Regions from separate parts of the Acidovorax sp. Q11 genome, predicted to be linked through region 1. Evidence: predicted binding sites of a transcription regulator. Region 1 holds the regulator's gene; each other region holds the start of a gene.

Region 1 (5,313 bases):
GGCCACCCAGCAGCCACACCCCACTACCCACGGCAAACAACACCATGGTCAGCGCCCCTTCCAATGCGCCGCCACTCAGAGCGGCGACCAGCAGGGCCGAGTAAAGCAATCCACAGGGCATCAAGGCCCACAGGGCACCTGCCGCCAGCACGCCAGCGGGCGCCCCCACCAATGGCCGCACGCGCCCCCACACGGCCCTCCCGGCCTGCTCCACCCAGGCGGGCTGGCGCGACTGCACCATCATCATCAGGCCCCAGGCCATGACAGCCACATGCATCAGGGTCCACACCGGACGCAAGGCCGTGGTCTGCTGGGTAAGCCACGCCAGGCTGTCCATGGCCAGGGCCGCCAGGGCGCCTGCGGCCGCGTAGCCCGCCAGCCGCCCCCCATGAAACGCCAGGGTGCGCAACACCACACCACCCTGCGGCATCCATTGCACAACCTGCACTGCGGTGCTTTCTTGCGCCAGCTTACCCGTGCCTTCTGCGGCCGCAGCCCGCCCCACCAGGGCACCACAGGGCGCGGCGCACATGGCCAAGCAATGGGACCCGCCTGCGAGTCCCATGAGCAAAGCCGTCCAGGCCACGGTTGCGAGCATAGGCCTCAGATGATGCGCGAAAACCGGGCGCGGTTGCGGTCTGCCTGAAGATAACGGTCAAACACCATGGCAATGCCCCGCACAAAAAACCATCCCATGGCCGTCACTTCGATCCCCTCGGGCCCCACCCGCACCAGCCCCTGTTCGGCCATGTCTTCGAGCTGCGCGATCTCTGCCGCAAAGTACTGCCGCACATCAATCAACCAGGCCTGCTCCATGGATTCATAGAGCAACTCGCCCTGGCACATCAGGGCCATGATGGCGGCGCGGCGCACGAGATCGTCACGCGTGAGCGCCAGACCCCGCACCACCGGCAAACGTCCCTGGTCGAGAAAGTCGTAATACTCGTCCAAGGTCTTTGAGTTCTGGCTGTAGGTCGCACCCACCCGGCCAATGGCCGACACGCCCAAGCCGATCAGGTCGCAGTCAGGCTGTGTGCTGTAGCCCTGGAAGTTGCGGTGCAAGCGCCCTTGGCGTTTGGCCACAGCCAAGGCATCCGAGGGCAACGCAAAGTGGTCCATGCCGACATAGACATAGCCCGCGTCCATGAACGCATCGAGCGAGCGCGACAGCATGGACAGCTTGCTCGACGCCGTTGGCAGCTCGGCCGAAACAATGCGGCGCTGGGGTTTGAAACGTTCTGGCAGGTGCGCGTAGGCATACAGCGCAATGCGCTCAGGCCGCAACTGCGCCACCTGCGCCAGAGTACGGTCGAACGATTCGGGGGTCTGGCGCGGCAGGCCATAGATCAGGTCCACATTCACCGAGTCAAAACCCAGCGAGCGTGCAGACTCCACCAGCGCAAACACCTGTTCGGCAGGCTGGACGCGGTGCACAGCCTTCTGCACCTCGGCATCAAAATCCTGCACACCAAAACTGAGCCGGTTGAAGCCCAGCTCAGCCAGCAACGCCAGCCTGTCGGCGTTCACGGTGCGGGGATCCACTTCAATAGAGTACTCACCGCCCGGCGCCAAGGTAAAGCTGCGCTTGAGCATGGCCATCAGTTCACGCAAGCCCGCATCCGACAGGAACGTGGGCGTGCCTCCACCCAGGTGCAGCTGGCTCACCACTTGGCCCACCCCGCAGTGCGCGGTGTGCAGGTCGATCTCGCGGCTCAGATAGCGCAGATAGACTTCTGCGCGGTCATGGTGCTTGGTGATGATCTTGTTGCAAGCGCAGTAGTAGCACAGCGATTCGCAGAACGGAATGTGCACATACAAGGACAGGGGCAAGGCCTTGGCCACCGAGCCTGTCCGGCGCTGCTCCAGTGCCAGGATGTAGTCCTCCTGCCCGAACGCTTCGACAAACCGGTCGGCTGTCGGATAAGAGGTATAGCGGGGCCCCGGCACGTCAAAACGGCGCAGGAGATCGGGCGAAACAGCGGTCATGGGGGAATATCCTTGCGTACACTCTGACTGTGCCGTACCCTCTGCACGATGTCCTTGACCTGCATCAAGTGAACGATCAGGCCGACGAGCGACAATTTGACAAATGTCAGTCGCTAAGGCGCCCACCCGAAGGCCTTCCCAGCTTTTCGTATCGGGCGCAATGTACTCGACACCCAACCCCTAGCTCACGTGCCTATGAACCCGCTCACCATCAAAGTCGCCTGCTCCAACTGCAACCTGCGCGAGCTGTGCATGCCCGTGGGCCTGAACGAAGAGCAACTGCAGCGCATCGATGAAGTCGTTGCCGTACGCCGCAAGGTCAAACGCGGCAGCACGCTGTTCCGCAACGGCGAATCCTTCACATCGCTCTACGCCATCCGCACCGGCTTCTTCAAGACCTGCGTGGCTACCGAAGATGGCCGCGACCAGGTCACCGGTTTTCAGATGGCTGGAGAGATCATTGGCCTCGATGGCATCGTGAACGACCACCACACCTGTGACGCGGTGGCCCTGGAAGACGCCGAGGTCTGCGTGATGCCCTTCGACCGCATCGAGGAACTCTCGCGCGAGGTCACGGCCCTGCAGCACCATGTGCACAAGATCATGAGCCGCGAGATCGTGCGCGAACACGGCGTGATGCTGCTGCTGGGCAGCATGCGCGCCGAAGAACGCCTGGCAGCCTTCCTGCTGAACCTGGTGCAACGCCTGCATGCCCGCGGCTTCTCGCAGTCCGAACTGGTGCTGCGCATGACGCGCGAAGAAATTGGCAGCTACCTGGGCCTGAAGCTCGAAACCGTGAGCCGCACCTTCTCCAAATTTGTGGAGGAAGGCATCGTGGAAGTCAAGCAGCGCCATGTCCGCATCCTGGACACGGATGCCCTCAAGCGCATCGTCAACAGCCAGCAAGCCTGCCACTGATCGGCAGCCATCCCGGCCTGCCTTCACCGGCCGACCAGAAGCGCCTCCCCTCAGTTCAAGAGCAGGATGATGTCTTGCGGCAGTCATCCGGCCGCTCTCCTTCAGGTACCGGGCAGCGGTTCAGCTCGAAGGGCGACATGGCCAGTAGCGTGGTCAATGCACTGCTTGCCATGGTGATGATCCAGAACGCAAAAAACGCCAGCGTATAAACGCCCTGCCGCGACAGCGCCAGGGGCTGCCCAAGCCAGTGCAGATCCTGGGGGTCCACCATGGCAAAAACCAGCATCTCCAGCACCCCTGCCATCAAGAAGGCGGGCCATGCAATCCACATCAGGCGTTGCGTCCACATATCGTTGTTCCTGTCTCCTGGGGGCTCAGTTACGGCAAGCTGGCATCACTGACGAGCCACATGCTTGCACGTTTCAACGCGGCTGGTCCTGCACGGGGGTGGCCGCATGGTTGCGGCCCTTCATGGCGGGTGCCAGGCTTTTCTCGGGGGCTTCCAGCGTCTTGTTGATCTCGATCCCCTTGCGGTAGTAGTCCTCTGCCACCACAGGATCGGGCCGGGACAGCGCCAGCCACAAGGTCACAAAACCCGCAACGATCACAATGGCCGGGCCGGCAATCACCAGCCAGACATGGCCGAATTTCCACCAGGGTGCTGACGCAACAGGGGCAATAGCTGGGCTTGAAGACATGGCGATTTACTCCTTCACAATCATCTCAATCAACACAAGGCCATGCGAGGCCTTGCACCAGGGTGCGGCTCAGCGCGGCACCAGGAACACAGATTTTTCTGTCACATGGGCGGCGGCGCCGACGGCCTGCACATCGAACTGGACGGCATGGGAGCCAGGGTTTGCCGAACCATACGGGATCTGCAAACGCACCGCCACCCAACGCGACTCCGCCGGGCCGATGTCCACCTCGGCATCGGAAGACACCTCCAGCCCCTCCAGCCCCCGTGCGCTGATGCGATAGCGCTGCTCGCCCTCCGTCGCATTCATGATCTGCAGGCGGTAGATGTTCTCCAGCTTGCCCCCTGCCACGATGCGCGAAAGCGCTGCACGGTCCCGCACCACATCGACCTTGAGCGGAGTCCGCACGACCAGGCTGGCCAGCATGGCCACGCACAGAGCCACCAGCACCGCGCTGTAAATCAGCACCCTTGGCCGCAGCACGCGCCGCAGCATCTGCGACTGGGTCCACCGCTGGGCCACGCCGTTCTGGGTGGAGTAGCGGATCAACCCCCGGGGGTACTGCATCTTGTCCATGACCGTGTTGCAGGCATCCACACACAGGCCGCAGCCGATGCATTCGTACTGCAGCCCCTTGCGAATGTCGATGCCCACGGGGCAGACCTGCACACACAGCGAGCAGTCAATGCAGTCGCCCAGCCCCTGCGCCTTGTAATCCAGGTTCTTCTTGCGCGGGCCGCGCTGCTCGCCCCGCTCGGGGTCGTAGGTCACGACCAGCGTGTCCTTGTCGAACATGGCGCTCTGGAAGCGTGCGTACGGGCACATGTACTTGCAGACCTGCTCGCGCATGTAGCCCGCGTTGCCATAGGTGGCAAAGCCGTAGAACAGCACCCAGAAAATCTGCCAGCTGCCCTGCAGCGCCAGCAACTCGCTGCCCAGCTCGCGGATGGGCACAAAGTAGCCCACGAAGGTGAATCCGGTCCACAAGGCCACCGCCACCCACACCAACTGCTTGAAGAACTTCTTGCGGATCTTCTCGAAGGTCCAGGGCCCGTTGTCCAGCCGCAGCCGCGCACTGCGATCGCCTTCGATCTTGTGCTCGATCCACATGAACATCTCGGTGTAGACCGTTTGCGGGCAGGCAAAGCCACACCACAACCGCCCGGCCACCGCCGTGAAGAGGAACAGCGACAACGCCGAAATGATCAACAGCCCGGTGAGGTAGATGAAGTCCTGCGGGTACAGCACCAACCCGAAGATGTAGAAGCGGCGCGCGTCCAGGTCGAACAGCACCATCTGGCGCTGTCCCCATTCAAACCAGGGCAGCCCATAAAACACGATCTGCGTGAGCAGCACCATGCCCCAGCGCCAGCGCGCAAACAGGCCACTGATGGAGCGCGGATAGATCTTTTTCTGCGCTTCGTACAGCGAGACGATCTCGCCCTGGGCAGACGGCTCGGACGCCACGGGTGCGATGGGAATGACCTTGCGAGCAGGCTCGCTGGGGGGCTTCATGGTGTCGATCTACTCACAGGGAGGTAAACAGCCTAACAACAAAGAAGCCAGGCAACCACCGCCAGATGCGGGCTGCCTGGCAGCACCAATCACCGCGCGGCAGCCGCCTGCTTGCCGTTCGACAAACCCCAGACATAGGCGGACAGGACCCCGATCTGGGCTTCCGTCAGCTTGTCAGCCTGCGCAGGCATCTGGT
Region 2 (5,313 bases), on a different contig from region 1:
GGTTGTGCCGCACCAGGGCGGTGGTGGATGCCACCACCGACAAAAATACCCCGCCAAACAGCAGCCCCGAGGCCAGGACCACCGGCCAGGCGCCCGTGAGCGCGGGCAGCACCGTGGCCACGCCCAGCAGCGCATTCAGCCGCGCCAGCGCCTCGCCGCCTTTGCTGCGGTCCAGCAGCCCGGCCCAGATGCGCGAGGACAGCACCACGGCCAGCCCCAGCAGCGCGTAGAAGGCCGTGATCGCCCCCCCGCTGGCGCCCTGCTCGCGCAGCAGCGCCACCACAAAGGTCATGTAGCCGATGTAGCCCACACCAAACAGCCCGTAGCCCAGCAGCGCCGGGGCCAAAGCCCGCCAGCGCAGCGTGGCGGGCGGCGGCGTGATGTTGAACGCCGTGGGGCTGGCCGGTGGCGGCGCCAGCACCTGCAGCGCCTGGGCAGGCCACCACAGCGCCGCAGTGGCCGCCGCGCAAGCCAGCGCCAGCGCCCACCAGGCCCACGCCCAGGGGTGCGGCACGGGCCCCGCTGCCGCCAGCACACCCGGCACCAGCAGCGCCGACAGGCTGATGCCCCAGCCCGTGCCCCCGTAGTACAGCCCCAGCAGCAGGCCGCTGCGCCCCGGCGCGTGCGCGCCCAGCCGCGCGGCCAGCAGCCCCCCGGCAATGAACACCAGCGCACTGGCCACCCCCGCCAGCAGACGCTGCAGCAGCAGCCACGGCGCGGCGGTAAAGAACCCGCTGAGCCCCATGAACACCGAGGCCAGCACCGCCCCAACCAGCAGCACCCGGCCCGGCGCCACCCGCCGCAGCAGCAGCGGCGTGGCCAGTGCACCCAGCAGATAGCCCAGCGCGTTGGCCGTGTTCATGCCCCCGGCCAGGGTGTACGACCAGTCCAGGTCCTCGCGCATCGGCGGCAACAGCAGGGCATAGGAAAACCGCGTGATGCCCAGCGAGATCGCCGCCCCCATGGACAGCGCCACAGCCAGCCACAGGGTTGGAAGGGGCGCTGCAGAGGAAGCAGCGGAAACGTCAACAGGGGCGGGGCGTGTGGGCATGGCGTTTTGATTCTGCCGCAGCCCGGCAGAGCGTGCCGGGGGCTGTGCCGGGCCCGCGAAACCGCCCGTGCGGATATCACAAAAACAGAAGCCTTGTTGACGCATGTGCGCTGCAAGTTTTGCGCTGCAGCATTACGCTTGCGCCCGTCCCATCGCTCATCGCTGGTCTACAACCCTTTTTCCGAAAGCCTCGACCCATGCCGCTTCTCTCTGACCCCGTCCAAGCCGGTGACCTGCAACTGGCCAACCGCGTCGCCATGGCGCCGCTCACGCGCAACCGCTCGCCCAACGCAGTGCCCACCGACCTGGTCGCCACCTACTACACCCAGCGTGCCAGTGCGGGCCTGATCATTTCAGAGGCCACGGCCATCAGCCACCAGGGCCAGGGCTATGCCGATGTGCCCGGCCTGTATGCGCCCGAGCAGATCGCGGGCTGGAAGAAGGTGACATCCTCCGTGCACGCTGCGGGCGGCAAGATCGTGGTGCAGCTATGGCATGTAGGCCGCGTCTCGCACACCGACCTGCAGCCCGGCAACGCTGCACCCGTGGCGCCGTCGGCCATCCAGGCCAACACCAAGACCGTGCTCATCCAGAACGGCGTGCCCACCTTCACGCCCACCTCCATGCCCCGCGCGCTGGAGCTGGCCGAGATCCCCGGCATCGTGGCCGACTACCGCCGCGCAGCGCGCGCCGCCATCGAGGCGGGTTTTGACGGCGTCGAGATCCACGCCGCCAACGGCTACCTCATCGACCAGTTCCTCAAGACCGGCGCCAACCAGCGCACCGACGCCTACGGCGGCAGCATCGAGAACCGCGCCCGCCTGCTGCTGGAAGTGACCCGCGCCATCACCGAAGAAATCGGCGGCGGCCGCACCGGCATCCGCCTCTCGCCCGTCACGCCCGCCAACGACATCGTCGATGCCGACCCGCAACCGCTGTTCGACTACGTGGTGCGCCAGCTCGGTCCCCTGGGCCTGTCCTACCTCCACCTCATCGAAGGCGCCACCGGCGGCCCACGCGAAGTGGAAGGCCGCCCGTTTGACTACACCGCCCTCAAGGCCGCCTACCGCGCATCGGGCGGCCAGGGCGCGTGGATGGTCAACAACGCCTACACCCGCGCGCTGGCCGACGCTGCTCTGGCCCAGGGTGCCGACATCGTGGCCTTTGGCCGCCCCTTCATCGCCAACCCCGACCTGGTGGCACGCCTGCACGCCAACGCACCGCTCAACGAGGTGAACCGGGCCACGCTGTATGGCGGTGGGGCGGAGGGGTATACGGACTATCCGGCGCTGAGCGCCTGAGTTCGCACCCAGCCCCGGCGGGGCGCGCTGGTGACAACTGGCGCTGAGCAAGCCAGCGGCCGCCGCGCAAGGGCCGCCCCGCCGCGCTGGCGGCGTCCCCCTTGAGGGGTAAGGCGCCGAAGGCGACTCAGGGGGGGCTTCCAAGCCCTATCGGGCTCGGCGCCCGCATCACGATGCGCGTGAACAGCCGGTCATAGGCCGCATCGCGCGGCTTGCCCGGGGCCAGCGGGTTGGTGTTGCTGGCAAAGGCCGCGTCAATGGCCACCCAGTCGCCCGGCAGCAGGTTTTCCTGGGCCGCTGGCAGCACCACGGTTTCTTCCAGCCGCATGTGGTCCAGGTAAAAGCGGATGTACTTCTGCAGCGCCTGGGCAAACACCTCGCGCCGCGCATCGCCCATCAACTCCCAGCCCAGCAGCAGGTGCTGCAGTTCGCGCACGGCCGCCTCGCCGCCCGCATGCTCGCGCTCCAGCTGCGCGATGGCCTCGGCGGCCTGGGGCGAGCGCTCAGCCACCCGGGGGAACAGCCACTGCGACTCCTTGGGGTGGTGCTGCCGCTCGGGAAACTCGTCGATGTAGAACAGCATCGCACGCATCACATCAAAAAACGCGGCGGGCTCGTCGCCCGGCCCCTGGTCCAGCATCAGGCGCAAGGAATGGAGCACCGCCGACAGCGACGCATGCTCCTCGCGAATGGTTCGCAGGCTGATCGATGGCATGGTGCACGCCCCCGCAGAATGAACAACAGGGCCAAGGGTGCCACGGCAGTGCGCTGCCGCCCATGACGCAAGTCAACAAACCGGGTGCAAGGGCGCGGCGATGCTCGGCTGCACAGCAGCAGCGCCCGCCAAAAACAAAGGCCCTGCAAGCCAAGCCTGCAGGGCCTTGTGCACGGTGCACGCGCAGTGCACCGGGGATAGATGGACTCAGCGCGTCAGCCGGGCCTGGGCGGGGCCTGCGGCCAGCGTCCGGGATTCCGATGGGTACGGCGCGGCCACGCTGCGGTAGGCGTGGTGCTGGCCATGCCCCATGGCCTCGGCCAGGCGGAACTGCTGCACCACCTGCGACAGGCGCGCGGCCTGCTCACGCAGAGACTCTGCGGCTGCGGCAGACTCTTCCACCAGCGCGGCGTTCTGCTGCGTCATGCGGTCGATCTCGCCCACCGAGCTGTTCACCTGGCCAATGCCGGCCGACTGCTCGGACGCCGCCGCCGTGATCTCGCCAATGATGTCGCCCACGCGCTGCACGCTGCCCACGATGTCCTTCATGGCCGTGCCCGCTTCTTCCACATGGCGCACGCCGCCGTCCACGGCTGTCACGCTGCTCTGGATCAGGCCCTTGATGTCGCTGGCCGCTGCGGCGCTGCGCTGCGCCAGGCTGCGCACCTCGCTGGCCACCACGGCAAAACCCCGGCCTTGTTCGCCTGCGCGGGCAGCCTCCACGGCCGCGTTAAGCGCCAGGATATTGGTCTGGAAGGCAATCGAGTCGATCAGGCCGATGATGTCGCCGATCTTGCGGCTCGATGCCGAAATCTCGTGCATGCTGGCCACGGCCTGCTGGACCACACCTCCACCGTGCGTGGCCATCTGTGAGGCGGAAGCCGCCAGCTGGTTCGCCATCTGCGAAGACGATGCCGTCTGTTGCACGGTGGACGTAAGCTGCGTCAGCGAAGACACGGCCTCCTGCGCATTGCTGGCGGTTTGCTCAGTGCGCTGAGACAGGTCCTGATTGCCAGAGGCAATTTCCTGGCTGGCTGTGGCGATGTTGCCGCTGGCATCGCGCACCTGCGCCACCAGCGCGCCCAGGCCCTGCTGCATGTCGCGCAGCGCGCGCTGCAGATCGGCAACTTCGTCCTTTCCCTCGGCCGCAATGTTCTGCGACAGGTCGCCCCCAGCAATCGCCTGCGCCATCTTTCGTGCATCTTCCAGGGGCCGGCAAATGGAGTTCATGTTCATCAGCGTTGTGGGCACCACCACCACCACTGTGATCAGCACGGCCAGCACAAACAGCCACTTGGTCTGATCTGAGACCTGGCCCTGCTGCGCCACCGACTGACTGACCTCGTTGCGCAGCACGGTGTCCAGCTCCATCATCAGCTTGTCGGCCATATCGAATTCGGCCACGGCCTTCCCGCTCATCCGGTTGGCAATGGTGGCGGTGTCGTAGCCGCTGGCTTCGAGCTGGCGCGCCACATGGGCAAACAGATCCTTGTAGCTGTCGAGCTTGGTGATGATGTTGCGCACCACCACGTTGTCGGCATCCTCGCCCCCTTCCAGGAACTTGCCCGCAATCTTCTTGGCTTTTTCGTGGCTGGCAAGCCACTTGGTATGGGCGGCCTTCACGGCTTCAGGCTTTTCGTAGCCGATGATCATGTCTTTCTCGTACTGGCGGATGGCACCCATCTCGCCACGCAGCTCGGCCATGTTGCTCACCTTGGCGAACGAGTTGTCCATGAAGTTCTGGCTCATGTCATGGATTCGGAACATGCCCAGCATGCCCGCGCCGCCCAGCAGCCCCAGCAGCCCCAGAACCACGCCGATGGCGCCCAGCATGCGCAAACGTATGGTGAACTGCCGCATGAGCGAGAAGAGATTCATGATCTGTCGTCCTTGATATAGCTATGCCGATGCGTTCGCCGCACCTCCCCCGAGGCCACGGACATGCAACAAAACGTTGCAGTTTGCCAGACATCGACGACCGCGCTGTACGTATTTATCACATGCGCCAACGCTTGAGTAAGAGGGCATTCGCCATGACGCTGACCGAGCTGAGCGCCATCGCCGCCCCTGCCACCACGGGGTTCAGATACCCCAGCGCCGCCAGCGGAATGCCCGCCACGTTGTATGCAAACGCCCAGAACAGGTTCTGGCGAATCTTCATCACCGTGCGGTGCGAAATGTCCAGCGCCGCCGCCACCAGCATCGGGTCGCCGCGCATCAGCGTGATGCCCGCTGCATGCATGGCC
Region 3 (5,313 bases), on a different contig from region 1:
GCCATCTTCCGCAAGCTGTTTTCGCTCAAACGCGTGAAGACCCTGAACGAGGACTTCGAGCGCGAGTTCTGGTCAGGCACCAGCCTGAACGACCTGTATGCCGCCGCCGCGCAAAACGCCAAGCAGGCCGGCCCCATGGAACGGATTTTTGCCAGTGGCATGCGCGAGTACCAAAAGCTGCGCGAGCGCCGCATCGTGGACCCGGGAACCCTGCTCGACGGCGCACGCCGTGCCATGCGCGCGAGCTTCCAGCGTGAGATGGATGTCGTCGAATCCAGCCTGTCCTTCCTGGCATCCGTCGGCTCCGTATCGCCGTATGTGGGCCTGTTCGGCACCGTGTGGGGCATCATGCACGCCTTCACCGGCTTTGCAGGCATGGAACAGGTCACGCTGGCCACCGTGGCGCCCGGCATTGCCGAAGCGCTGGTGGCCACCGCCATCGGCCTGTTCGCCGCCATCCCGGCCGTGATCGCCTACAACCGCTTTGCACGCGACATCGACCGCGTGGCCACGCACCAGGAGACCTTCATCGAGGAGTTCTCCAACATCCTGCAGCGCAACCTGGGCGCGCAGCCCGCGTCCTCGGGCCACACGGCCTCGGGCCACTGATCCGGGAGGCACCCCATGCCCGCCATGGCATCCCGCGGCCGAGGCCGCCGCACCATCAACGAGATCAACATGGTCCCGTTCATCGACGTCATGCTGGTGCTGCTCATCATCTTTATGGTGACGGCGCCCATGCTCACGCCGGGCGCCATCAACATGCCAAGTGCAGGCATCTCGCAAAAACCGCCAGCGAACATCGCCCGCGTAGTTCTCAACAAAGATGGTTCGATTCAACTGAAAACACGAGAGGCAACTGTCACGCTGAGGTCAACAGAAGTTGGTCAAGCCGCACTCCGGTGGCAGCAAGCGCAGGGCAAAGACAAAGATACAGGCGTGTTGCTTAGCGCCGACAAAGATCTATCGTACGAAACGGTGATGAAGACCCTCGGTGTGCTGAAGAAAGCCGGAGTAGATCGGGTTGCACTCGAAGTTAAGCAAGGTAGTTAAAAAAACCGCCTCACGGATCTAATGCAAGCCCATACCGACCGCGACCAGTTTGCCCCACCCCGCCCTCCGGCGCGCCTGCGCGCCATCACGCTGGCGGTGCTGGTGCATGCGGTGCTGATTGGCGCACTCACCTGGGGCGTGAACTGGAAGAACACGGCCGACCAGCCCGCCGTAGAGGCCGAGCTGTGGGCCGCCGTGCCCACCCAGGCCGCAGCGCGTGCGGTGGAGCCCCCGGCGCCCCCACCACCGCCCCCCACGCCAGAACCGGTTGTTCCGCCCCCGCCTCCACCGCCGCCCGTGCGCGCCGTGCAGCCGCCCGACACGCGCGAGGCCGATATCGCCATCGAACGCGAGAAGAAGCGCCTGGAGCAGGAAAAGAAAGCCCGCGAACAGCAGCAGGAACGCGAGAAGCGCGAACGCGAGCGCAAGGAAGAAGAACGCCGCGACCGCCTGGAGCAGGAGAAAAAAGAGCGCCTGCAAAAGGAAAAAGACAAGGAACAGCGCGAAAAGCAACTGGCCGAGCAGGACAAGCAGAAAAAACTGGCCGAAGACAAACGCAAGGCGGATGAAGCCGCCAAGCGGAAGGCAGAAGCGGAAGAAAAGCAGTTGGCCAAGATGCGCGAAGACAACATGCGCCGCATCCAGGGCATGGTAGGTGCCACTGGAGCCGAAAACGCCACAGGTACAGCCCAGCGCAGCGCGGGTCCGTCGGGGGCGTACGGAGGCATGGTGTCCGCCAAAGTGAAACCCAATATCGTGTACCCAGACATGATCACGGGCAACCCACGCGCTGAGGTAGAGGTGCGGCTGTCGCCCGATGGGACCATCGTAGGCAAACGTCTCGTGCGGCCAAGTGGTAACAAGGCCTGGGATGATGCAGTGCTGCGCGCACTAGACAAAACGGAAACCTTGCCGCGAGACGTCGGTGGACGGGCTCCTCCAGCCTCTTTGATTATTGGATTCAGCCCGCAGGACTGAGGCCCGAAAACAAAAATGCCCGGCATCTAACCGGGCATTTTTTTGCCTTTTTGGCCTCTACCGCCTGATGGACAAGCCCAGGCAGCTATCAATTAAATAGCAAATTACCTGAACCCATTCCCCTAGGCATTTACCGATCCCGCCGCTCCATGCGGCGGTTCAGGTTCAGCGCGCCCAGTGTGCAGGCCACGCCGGACAGCAGGTACACAGTCACGGCCAGCAGGCCGAACTGGGCCGACAGGTACAGGGCCACCAGGGGCGCAAAGGCCGCACCGATGATCCAGGCCAGGTCGGCCGACAGAGCCGCGCCGGTGTAGCGGTACTGGGGCGAGAAATTGGCCGTCACGGTGCCGGAGGCCTGGCCATATGACAGGCCCAGCAGCACGAAACCCAGCAGCAGGAACATGGTGCTGCCCACTTCGCCGGAGTTGAGCAGCACGGGCGCCATGAAGCTGAACACGCCAATCAGCACCGCCATGCCGCCCAGCAGCTTGCGGCGGCCCAGGTGGTCCGACAGCCAGCCCGACACCATGATGGCGCCCGCAGCGAGGAAGGCGCCCACGATCTGTACGCCCAGGATCTGGGTGACGGGCTGCTCGGAGTACAGCGTGATCCACGACAGCGGGAACACGGTGACCAGGTGAAACAGTGCAAAGCTGGCCAGCGCCGCAAACGCGCCCAACAGCACGTTGCTGCCTTCATCGCGCATGACGCGGCTCACGGGCACGGGCTGCAGTTCCCGGTCCTTGAGCAGCTCAGAGTACGACTGCCCCACCACCAGGCGCAAGCGCGCAAACAGGGCCACCACGTTCACGGCAAAGGCCACAAAGAAGGGATAACGCCAGCCCCAGGCCAGGAACTCTTGCACAGACAAGCTGCTGTACAGGTAGGCAAACAGGCCCGCCGCCAGCACAAACCCGAGCGGGGCGCCCAGCTGGCCGATCATGGCGTACCAGCCCCGGCGTTCCTTGGGGGCCGACATGGCCAGCAGCGATGGCAAGCCGTCCCACGAACCGCCGAGCGCCAGCCCCTGGCCAACGCGCAAGATCAGCAGCGCCACCACGGCCGTCAGGCCCACGTCCTTGTAGCCGGGCAAAAACGCCATGCCCACCGTGCACACGCCCAGCAGGAAGAGCGCAACGGTCAGCTTGGTGCCCCGGCCCCAGCGCCGCTGGATGGCCATGGAGATGGCCGTGCCCACCGGGCGCACGACAAAAGCGACCGCCAGCAGCGCAAAGCCCATCAGCGTGCCGTCCAGGCGCGACAGGAAGGGGAACAGAAAGGACGGGAAGACGAGAACACAGGCGATCCCGAAAACGAAGAAGTCGAAGTACTCGGACGAACGTCCAATGATCACGCCCACAGCGATTTCGCTGGGGGTGACGTCTTCATGCGTATCAGCCCGCGAGAGAGAGGCGGGGCTTTCTTGAAAACCGGCCGCAGGGTAGGTGGCAGAGGCGGGGCTGCTCATGAACAAGGCTCCTTATCGTTGTGTGAATCAGACAACTCCGTTCTACACGCAAGTCGAACCGCCCACAAGTGCGGTTTTACTGATCTGACTGCGGGACAACGCCCCTCGACGCACCAAATTGGGGCAAGCCTCGTTGACCTTGGACAAAATGTCCAATGTACAAATTCGCTAGGGCTATTACATTCAGCGGCACTTCGTTATCCGCGTTTACCCGTAATTAAACGCCCCGATTGCGCTTCCACATGCCCAAACTATCCCTCTCCCGCGTGCCCACCTGGCTGGCCGCCATCGCTGCCCTAGGCAGCCTGGCTGGCTGCAGCAAGGCGGTCGTCCTCAACCCCGCTGGCGACATCGCTGCGCAGCAAGGCCACATGGTCATCCAGGCCACGCTGCTGATGCTGATCATCATCGTGCCGGTGATTGCCCTGACCCTGTGGTTTGCCTGGAAGTACCGCCAGAACAACACCGCCAACACCGAAGACGACTACGACCCCGACTGGCACCACTCCACCTCGCTGGAGCTGGTGATCTGGACGGTGCCCCTCCTGATCATCATCGCCCTGGGTGCGCTGACCTGGATCGGCACCCACAAACTCGACCCCTACCGCCCGCTGGACCGCATCTCGGCCACCAAGTCGCTGGATGCGCAGTCCACGCCGCTGGAGGTGCAGGTGGTGGCCATGGACTGGAAGTGGCTGTTCTTCTACCCCGAACTGGGCATTGCCACGGTGAATGAACTGGCCGCGCCGGTAGACCGCCCCATTCTGTTCAAGCTGACGGCCACGTCCACCATGAACGCTTTCTACGTGCCCGATCTGGCCGGCATGATCTACGCGATGCCCGGCATGCAGACCGAACTGAACGCCGTGATCAACCAGCCCGGCGTGTACAAGGGCATGTCCTCGCACTACAGCGGCTCGGGCTTCTCGGGCATGACGTTCAAGTTCCATGGCCTGAGCCAGGTCGACTTCGAGCAGTGGGTGGCCCGGAACAAGTCCGAAGGCAAGCCCCTGACGCGCCAGGCCTACCTGGACCTGGTCAAGCCCAGCGAGCGCGACCCCGTGCAACGCTTTGCCAGCGTGGAAAACGGCCTGTACGACAAGGTGCTGAACCGCTGTGTCGAGGACGGCAAGATGTGCATGCACCACATGATGTCCATCGACGAGCGCGGCGGCGAGGCCTTCATGAAGGCCCAGGGCCTGAACCTGCCCCAGGACGTCTGCACCGTGGACAACGCCGCCCAGGTGGTAGCTGCCCTCGAAGCGCGCCACGCCACGGTCTACGACCGCACCCTCTCCCGCCAATGATCCGCGCATAAGAGACTGACGAACATGTCCACCTCACCCGTTGTAACCGAACCGCATTGGGCCCTGGGCCGAATCACCTGGGATTCCATACCGATGGCGCACGAGCCCATCGTGCTGTGGACCTTCATCGCCACCATGCTGGGTGGCCTGGCCGTGATGGCCGCCATCACCAAATTCAAGCTCTGGGGCCCGCTCTGGCGTGACTGGATCTGCAGCATCGACCACAAGCGCATCGGCATCATGTACATGATCCTGGGCCTGGTGATGCTGCTGCGCGGCTTTGCCGACGCCGTGATGATGCGCCTGCAACAGGCCATGGCCTTTGGCGACAACATGGGCTACCTGCCGCCACACCACTACGACCAGATCTTCACGGCCCACGGCGTGATCATGATCTTCTTCGTGGCGATGCCACTGGTCACGGGCCTGATGAACTACCTCGTGCCACTGCAGATCGGCGCGCGCGACGTGTCGTTCCCGTTCCTCAACAACTTCAGCTTCTGG

What was found. Region 1 encodes FNR, which switches genes on or off when oxygen is low (the NO sensors DNR and NnrR bind a similar motif). Its sites were predicted from a motif close to TTGATNNNNATCAA; they were not measured.
Region 2: ACYZGB_RS02065 (hemerythrin domain-containing protein) is a predicted target of FNR. The motif match lies at 3,130-3,143, and genes of this name have one in related genera.
Region 3: cyoA (ubiquinol oxidase subunit II) is a predicted target of FNR. The motif match lies at 3,636-3,649, and genes of this name have one in related genera.

The regions. Positions count from the first base shown of each region.
Region 1 is NZ_JBUDZG010000004.1:70,351-75,663, reverse strand. It holds gene ACYZGB_RS05155 (sulfite exporter TauE/SafE family protein) at 1-598, opposite strand, end outside; gene hemN (oxygen-independent coproporphyrinogen III oxidase) at 604-1,986, opposite strand; gene fnr (fumarate/nitrate reduction transcriptional regulator Fnr) at 2,182-2,904, shown strand; gene ACYZGB_RS05140 (hypothetical protein) at 2,960-3,253, opposite strand; gene ACYZGB_RS05135 (FixH family protein) at 3,327-3,602, opposite strand; gene ccoG (cytochrome c oxidase accessory protein CcoG) at 3,672-5,117, opposite strand; gene ccoP (cytochrome-c oxidase, cbb3-type subunit III) at 5,207-5,313, opposite strand, start outside.
Region 2 is NZ_JBUDZG010000001.1:462,775-468,087, reverse strand. It holds gene ACYZGB_RS02075 (YbfB/YjiJ family MFS transporter) at 1-1,051, opposite strand, end outside; gene ACYZGB_RS02070 (alkene reductase) at 1,249-2,352, shown strand; gene ACYZGB_RS02065 (hemerythrin domain-containing protein) at 2,480-3,067, opposite strand; gene ACYZGB_RS02060 (methyl-accepting chemotaxis protein) at 3,275-4,945, opposite strand; gene ACYZGB_RS02055 (heavy metal translocating P-type ATPase) at 5,064-5,313, opposite strand, start outside.
Region 3 is NZ_JBUDZG010000010.1:55,168-60,480, reverse strand. It holds gene tolQ (protein TolQ) at 1-609, shown strand, start outside; gene ACYZGB_RS10615 (biopolymer transporter ExbD) at 625-1,053, shown strand; gene tolA (cell envelope integrity protein TolA) at 1,075-2,031, shown strand; gene ACYZGB_RS10605 (MFS transporter) at 2,162-3,502, opposite strand; gene cyoA (ubiquinol oxidase subunit II) at 3,745-4,809, shown strand; gene cyoB (cytochrome o ubiquinol oxidase subunit I) at 4,834-5,313, shown strand, end outside.